DNA from 2 places in the Pseudofrankia inefficax genome. Region 2 is predicted to be linked to the other one. Evidence: riboswitches for the same ligand, from Rfam matches in the RefSeq annotation. Region 2 holds a riboswitch; the other holds the start of a gene.
The links. Region 2 has a riboswitch for S-adenosylmethionine ahead of thrC (threonine synthase). Riboswitches for the same ligand answer to the same signal wherever they lie in the genome.
Positions count from the first base shown of each region.

Region 1 (3,547 bases), 430 kb from region 2:
CCCCAGACCGGGCCGCCGTCGCTCTCCTGGTCGTAGCGCAGCCCGTCGAACGCCGCGAGCAGAGCGCGCCAGAGCGGGGTGTTGTCCGCCTCGGCGCCGGCGTGCAGCAGGTCGTGGTACCGGGTGACGCGGTGGCGGCCCGGGCGGGCCTCGCCGTCGGCGTCGCGGGCGACGAACGGCACGCCGGCGACCTCGTCGTGCAGCCCGTCGCCGAGCGCGGCCACCGCTGTCGCGATCTGGTCGCCGACCGCGGCCACGGCCAGCCGGGCCAGGGCCGCGCCGCCGGGCGCGGTGTCGTCCGCCTCGTCGTCGGAGTCCTCGTCGGGGTCGTCGTCCTCGTCCTCGTCGTCGTCACCCTGCTCGAGACGGCCGACGACGAAGGAGCACGACAGGTACAGCGCGTCCGGGTCGAGGTCGGTGGACTCGTCCAGAAAGGCTTCCAGCGCCAGCCGGTCAGACAGGTCGAGGTCAGCCGACCGGGCCGGCGCTCCGGGCTCCGTGCCCGCCTCGGCGCCGGTTCCAGGCTCGGCTTCCGTCCCTGTCTCGGCTTCGGGGCGCGCCTCGGTTGCCGTTGCCGTCTCGGCCTCGGGGCCCCCATCGGCCCCGGTGGCCGCCGCCCCGGCTTCGGGGCTTGCCTCGGCTGTGGGGCCCGCCTTCGCCTTGGTGGCCGGCGGGATGGTGCCGGCTGGCTCGACCCGTGCCGTCGGTTGGGTCGGGTCGTCGGCCAGGCTGGGGTGATCGGCCGCCTCGTCGTCCTCGTCCTCGTCGGCGTCCGGGTCGGGACGGTCGGGGATGGCCGGCCACGGGCCGGCGATCCAGCGGTTCAGGGTGATCTCGGCGTTCAGCCGCTGGCACAGGGCCCGCGCCCGCGCCGGGTCGCCGATCGTCGAGACCGGTGTGGTGACCCGCAGCACGGCGACGGCGGAGGCCCCGTCGGGCACCGGGAGCAGCTCCAGCAGTGTCCCCAGCTCGCTGTGACGCCAGAGCAGACCGGTGCCGTCCGGGCCCGGGCCGATCCACTCCTCCTCGGCGCCCAGCTGGCTGAGCAGGTGGGTCCGCAGGTCGGCGGCGAGCGGAAGGCCGGTGTTGAACGCGACCGCGTCACTCACCGTTGCCGCCGTGGGAGGCGGGAAGATCGTGCGGGTCCGGCGTGGCGCCCCCGGCCGCCGGGTCGGCCTTGCGCGGCGCAGGCGGACCACCGGCCGTCGGACCACCCGCCGTCGTGCCGTTCGGGGTCGCGCCGCTGTCCTCCGTCGGCGTCGCGGCGGTGAGCTCCCGCGCCCGCGCGATCGCCGCGGTCTCCGACTCCTCGGCCGCGAGTGCCCGGACCGCGTCGGCCACGAGGATCTCGTGCGCCTCGCTGACCGGACCGGAGCCGTCGGCCGCGGCGCGCGCCTCGTCGGTCGCCGGCAGCCGGTCGGTGTCCGCCGCCTGGGTGTCGGTCGCCGCGTGCACGGCGTGCGCCGCCCTGGCCGCCTCGGCGCGGCGGGCCGCGGCCGCCGGGTTGGGCAGCGGCTTGGTCAGACGCGAGCTACGCCAGCCGAACTCGCGCGGCGCGACCAGTTCGTCGCACGGCACCACGGACAGTGCCGTCGGAGTCCACTCGACGACGGCGTCCTGCTCGAACTCGGCGCCGAGCGCGCGGGCCCGTGCCCTGGTCAGGCCGGCGACGGCGATGCTCGTCTGCGCCTGCCGGCCGCCGCCGACCGCGGGCCACGAGGGCAGGCCGGTCGTCGCGACCCGGCCCGCGAGCGCGCGCTGCCGGTTGGCGTTCTCGTGCGGGCGCAGCCGGCGGGAGCGCGGGTTGAACGCGGTGAGTACGTGCACCCGCTCCACGCCGGGGAACGGGAACTCCCCGCTGGCGGTGCCGGCGGGCGCCGAGCGCACGACCACGGTGGTGTCCTCGACGCCGATCTTGACCTCGGCGCACGGGTAGTCGTCGAGCCGGCTTTCGAGATCCGTGGCGGCGCGCAGCCGGGTGAAGGCGTCGTCCAGCCGGGCCACCTCGGGACGGCGGTGGTCCGGGTCGGAGGCCAGCAGCTCCCGACGCCGGGAAAGGTAGGAACGGCAGATGGCCGCGACGGAGGTCTCCGGCTGGGCCCCGAGCAGGGCCAGCAGGTCAGCGCGGGTGGGGTTCGGGCGCTTGGACACGTCAACCTCCGGGGGCCTCGGTGGACCCCCGCGACCGTGCCCGGTTCGGGAGATCCGCGTTACCGCTACCAGTTGTCACCGGCGGCGATCAGGTCGTTCCTGGGGCACCTTGCGCGAAGGTTGCCGGACGGCGAGCCAGGCCTTGACGCAGTCCTCTTGACCACGAGCCAGGTTAGAACCTCCGTATACGTCTCGCAAGATTCAGCCGTCGGTGCCGAGGTCGTTACTGAATGCGTGACAATGCTACCGGCGGGAACCGACGATTCTGGCGCCGTCGCCGGACTCGCTCCCGGCAACCTGCGCCTGACGGACGGCAGCCGCCCGGTAGAAGGACGCGCCTGCCGGCTCGCGCTGCGTCGGCGGCCGAGCGGCTCGACCAGCCGGGCCGGTGTCAGGCCGTCGCCGAGGCGGGCGGAGACGGCGAGGTCGGCCCGGTCGGGGGAGGCGAGGTCGGCGGTGGGGACGGCGAGGTCGGCGGCGAGGTCGGCGAGTCGGCGGCCTTCGCTACCACGAGCGTGACGTTGCTCCCGCGGCCGATCATGGCGCCCGGGGTGGTCGACTGCGTCAGCACGGTGCCGGGCGCGGCGCTGCTCGACTGCTGCGTCACCGTGACGGTCAGGCCGTAGGAGGTCAGCAGCCGCTCGGCGTCGGCGCGCTGGCGGCCCCGCGCGTCCGGCATCGCGACCTGAGTGCTGACCACGGTGATCGTCACCTCGGCGTGCACCGGCACCTTCGAGCCGGGCGCGGGATCGACGGTCTCCACCAGCCCAGCGGTGATGGTCGACGGCCCCGGGTCCTGCCTGACGGTGGCGACCAGCCCGGCCTGCGCGAGGGCGGCCTCGGCGTCGGCCTGGGTCCGGCCGGCGACGTCGGGAACCGCGGTCTGGCCCGGGCCGGTGGACACCGTCAGCGTCACGGTCGCGTTCTTGGCCGTCGTCGTGTTGGCGGCCGGGTCGCTGGCGGTGACCGTGCCGGCCGGTTCCGAGGCGGCGACGGAGGAGATCGCGATGTCGGTGAAACCGGCCTTGTGCAGGGCGTCCTGCGCGTCGTTCGTCGTCATCCCGATCACGTTCGGCACGCTGGCCAGCGACTTCGTGCCGGCCGGCACGACGACCAGGATCGTGACGCTGGACCCAGGCGGAACCTCCACCCCAGCAGCGGGGAAGATCGCCGCCACGTGGCCGGGACTGACGCTCGCCGGCCCGCTGATCGACCGCACGACGACGGTCAGGCCCGCGTCCTGCAGGTTGGACCGCGCGGCGCTGTCGGTGAGCCCGACGACCTGGGGGATCTTGACGGAATCCAGGCCCGCCGAGACGACCAGCGTCACCGTGTCGCTCGCCTCGATCTCGATGCCCTCGCCCGGCTGGACGCTGAGGACGGTGCCCTTCGGCTT
Region 1 covers NC_014666.1:609,797-613,343, forward strand. The annotation lists gene FRAEUI1C_RS02490 (hypothetical protein) at 1-1,109, opposite strand, end outside; gene FRAEUI1C_RS40050 (DUF3293 domain-containing protein) at 1,102-2,151, opposite strand; SAM riboswitch class IV at 2,203-2,313, opposite strand; gene FRAEUI1C_RS41805 (PASTA domain-containing protein) at 2,543-3,547, opposite strand, start outside.
Region 1: another riboswitch for S-adenosylmethionine. It lies ahead of FRAEUI1C_RS40050 (DUF3293 domain-containing protein); the one in region 2 lies ahead of thrC (threonine synthase).

Region 2 (3,547 bases):
GACCCCGGTGAGTGCAAGCTCGCTCCCCGTGCAGGCGAGCCCCGAGACCGTCCTACCAGCTGGCGCTGGCGTCGAGGGGCCGTGATCGTGAGTTAGCTCTCTGGTGGTTGTGACCAGGCCGGGGTAATGACCGCTAGAGGGCCAAAACGGCGATCACGTCGACTGGCGTGTTCGCCTGGCCGGTAGTGGATCGCTGCTTCTGCCCTGAGACGTGCGGCGGCCACGAGGCCGCCGGAGCGACGCGCTCACGCCAGCAGGGCAGAAGCGGCGGTGGTGCCTTCAGTCGTCGCCCAGCCCCGCGGCCTCGAAGGCGGACAAGGTCGGGGGGATCGTCGCGGTGGGGCCGGCGATGCCGACCAGGGGGTCGAGGGTCTTCAGGCCGTCGCCGGTGTTGTAGATGACGGTCTCGGCGTCGGGGTCGAGCAGGCCCTCGCGCAGCTGGCGGCGCAGGTTCGCGACGGTCACGCCGCCGGCGGTCTCGCCGAAGATGCCCTCGGTGCGGGCGAGCAGGCGCATGCCCTCGATGATCTCGTCGTCGGTGACGTCGGTGATCGCGCCGCCGGTGCGGCGGGCGACGTCGAGCGCGTAGGGGCCGTCGGCCGGGTTGCCGATCGAGAGCGACTTGGCGATCGTCGACGGGCGGACGGGGGAGACCGTGTCGACGCCGCGCTCGAAGGCCGCCGCGACCGGGTTGCAGCCGGCGGCCTGGGCGCCGAAGACCTTGTACGGCGTCGGCTCGACCAGGCCGAGCTTGCCCAGTTCGCGGAACGCCTTGTCGACCTTGGTCAGCAGCGAGCCGGACGCGATCGGGATGACCACCTGCGCGGGCAGCCGCCAGCCGAGCTGCTCGGCGACCTCGTAGCCGAGCGTCTTCGAGCCCTCGGCGTAGAACGGGCGGACGTTGACGTTGACGAACGCCCACTCGTACTCGTCGGCCAGTTGGCTGCACAGCTTGTTCACGTCGTCGTAGTTGCCCTTGATCGCGACAAGGGTGCCGCCGTAGACGGCGGTCGAGACGGTCTTGCCGTCCTCCAGGTCGTGCGGGACCAGGACGATCGACCGCAGGCCCGTGTGGGCGGCGTGCGCGGCGACCGAATGCGCGAGGTTGCCGGTGGACGCACAGGCGACGGTGGTGAAGCCCAGGTCACGGGCGGCGGACAGCGCGACGGAGACGACCCTGTCCTTGAACGAGTGCGTCGGGTTCGCGCTGTCATCCTTGACCCAGAGGGTCTTCATGCCCAGCTCGGCGGCCAGCCGCGGCGCCGGACGCAGCGGGGTGAAGCCGGCGCCGAGGGATACCCGACGGGCCGGGTCGTGGCCGGCGGGCAGCAGGCCGACGTAGCGCCACAGGTTCTGCGGACCGGCCTCGATGGACGCGCGGGTCACCCGGCGCAGCCGGTCCTCGTCGTAGGCGATCTCCAGCGGCGCGAAACACTCGAAGCAGACGTGTTGCGGGCCGAGCGGGTAGGTCGCGCCACAGTGGCGACAGGAAAGCGAGACCGCGGGGTTCGCGTCATCGGTCGTGGAGCCCGACTGGGCGGCGCGCTCGGGCGCAAGAGTCATCGCTGATCTCCTCATCTTTCCCGGGGCCGGCGGTGGCACCTCGGGTCGGAATTGGCACCTGCCGCGGGGAGCCTGCCGTGGACCACCCCCAACAAGACTGGGCCGCGCCCATCAGGTGATCGGCTGACCGGCTCGGTCAGAACCACCTTGGTCGCGCGAAGCGCGACACCGGCGGTCCGGGGGTCGCCCCCCGGGCAGGCATCGCGGCTGTGGCGAAGCTGATCCCCGAAGGGATCAGCGAGCAGGCTCATCCGCTCGGTTGCCGGGGCTTCACTGGGCCGTTCCCTCTGCCCCTCTGGATGAGCCATGTTCAGTTGTGTGTCCGTACTGTAGACCGCCGCCACCCCCCGCGCATCGTCCTTTTGGGCGCACAGGGTGTGATGCGGCTTGCGTCCCACTGCACGTCCGGGCGGCGGCCGGGGTGGCTCAGGACCCGATGATGGAGTCCCCCGGGACCCGACTTCGGAAAGACTCGGGGTTGCCGGACGTTGCAGGGACCAGGCCGGACACCGCGCGGCGGATGAGCTGATCGCGCGGCAACCGGCTGCCAGGAGGAGCCACGCGCGTGAGCATCCGTGCCGTCTACACCGATCTCGACGGAACCATGGTCGGCCCGAAAGGCTCGTTCTTCGTCGCCGAGGACGGATCCCACACCCTCGAGGCGGCGCAGGCGCTCGTCGACCTGCATGCCGCCGGCCTGACGCTCGTGCTGGTCAGCGGCCGGACCAGACCGCAGCTCGTCGAGGCGGCGGCGATCTTCGGGGCCGACGGCTTCATCGGCGAGCTCGGCGCGATCGTCGGCTGGGACCACGGCCGCAGCAGCGAGATCCTGCGCGGCGCGATGCCGGAGAGCTACACCCAGGTGCCCGAGGAGCTGCTGCACGAGCTGATCGCGGCCAACCCCGGCCGGCTCGAACTGCACACCCCGTGGCACACGGGCCGCGAGCTGGACGTGATGCTGCGTGGCAAGGTCGACGTGGCGACCGCCGACGCCTGGCTGCGCGACGCCGGCTTCGACTGGCTCTCGATGCGTGACAACGGGCTGATCGCTCCGCACCTCATGCCGGGCCTGGGCGTGAACCCGCACGTCTACCACCTGGTGCCCGAAGGGGTGGGCAAGGGCGAGGCCGTCGCCTGGGACCTCAGGCGGCGCGGCATCGACCCGGCGGACGCGATCGCGATCGGCGACTCGGCGAGCGACCTGACGATGGCCCGTTTCGTCGGCCGGATGCACCTGGTCGCCAACGCCCTGCGGCACCCGGACATCCCCACCCTGCTCACCTCCTACGACAACGTCGTGGTCGAGAAGGAGGCGGTCACCCTCGGCTGGGCCAGCGCCATCCGCGCTGCCGTGGCCGGTCGGGCTCCGCTGGCGGCCACGTCCTGACGGGCCGCCGGGGCCGTGGTCTGGATGTTGCCCGCGGCGGTGCACCGGCAACTTTCGGTCGGCGACCGCGGCCGGATTTTTGCGCGGCCGATCGGCGCCGACCTGGTCATGTGACGCGGTCAACAGGTCTACTCTGCCGTGTGTGCCAAACCTGACCCGAGCCGTGCTGGCGGGGCCCGATCCGGCGGCCGCCGGCACCGCACGGGTGCTGGTCGCCTCGAACCGAGGCCCGGTCGCGTTCTCCCTTTCCGATTCCGGCGCGCTGCTGGCCCGGCGGGGCAGCGGCGGCCTGGTGAGCGGGATGCAGGAGGTGATCCGGGACGCGGCGGCGGCCGCGGCCGGGCAGGGCGACGCCGCCGAGGGCGGTGAGACCGACCCCGAAGATCCGCCGTCCGGCATCGTCTGGGTGTGCGCGGCGCTGTCGGACGCGGACCGGCGGGCGGTGCGGGTGGCACCGGACGGCCGGCTCGATCGGGCCGGTTTCGACACCGGCGGCGCCGCGATCCGGATGCTCGACGTGGACCGGGTCGTCTTCGACCGGGCCTACAACGGGGTCGCCAACCGCACGCTGTGGTTCGTGCTGCACCTGCTGTTCGC
Region 2 covers NC_014666.1:176,213-179,759, forward strand. The annotation lists gene thrC (threonine synthase) at 280-1,563, opposite strand; SAM riboswitch class I at 1,808-1,869, opposite strand; gene FRAEUI1C_RS00705 (HAD hydrolase family protein) at 2,129-2,950, shown strand; gene FRAEUI1C_RS00710 (alpha,alpha-trehalose-phosphate synthase (UDP-forming)) at 3,093-3,547, shown strand, end outside.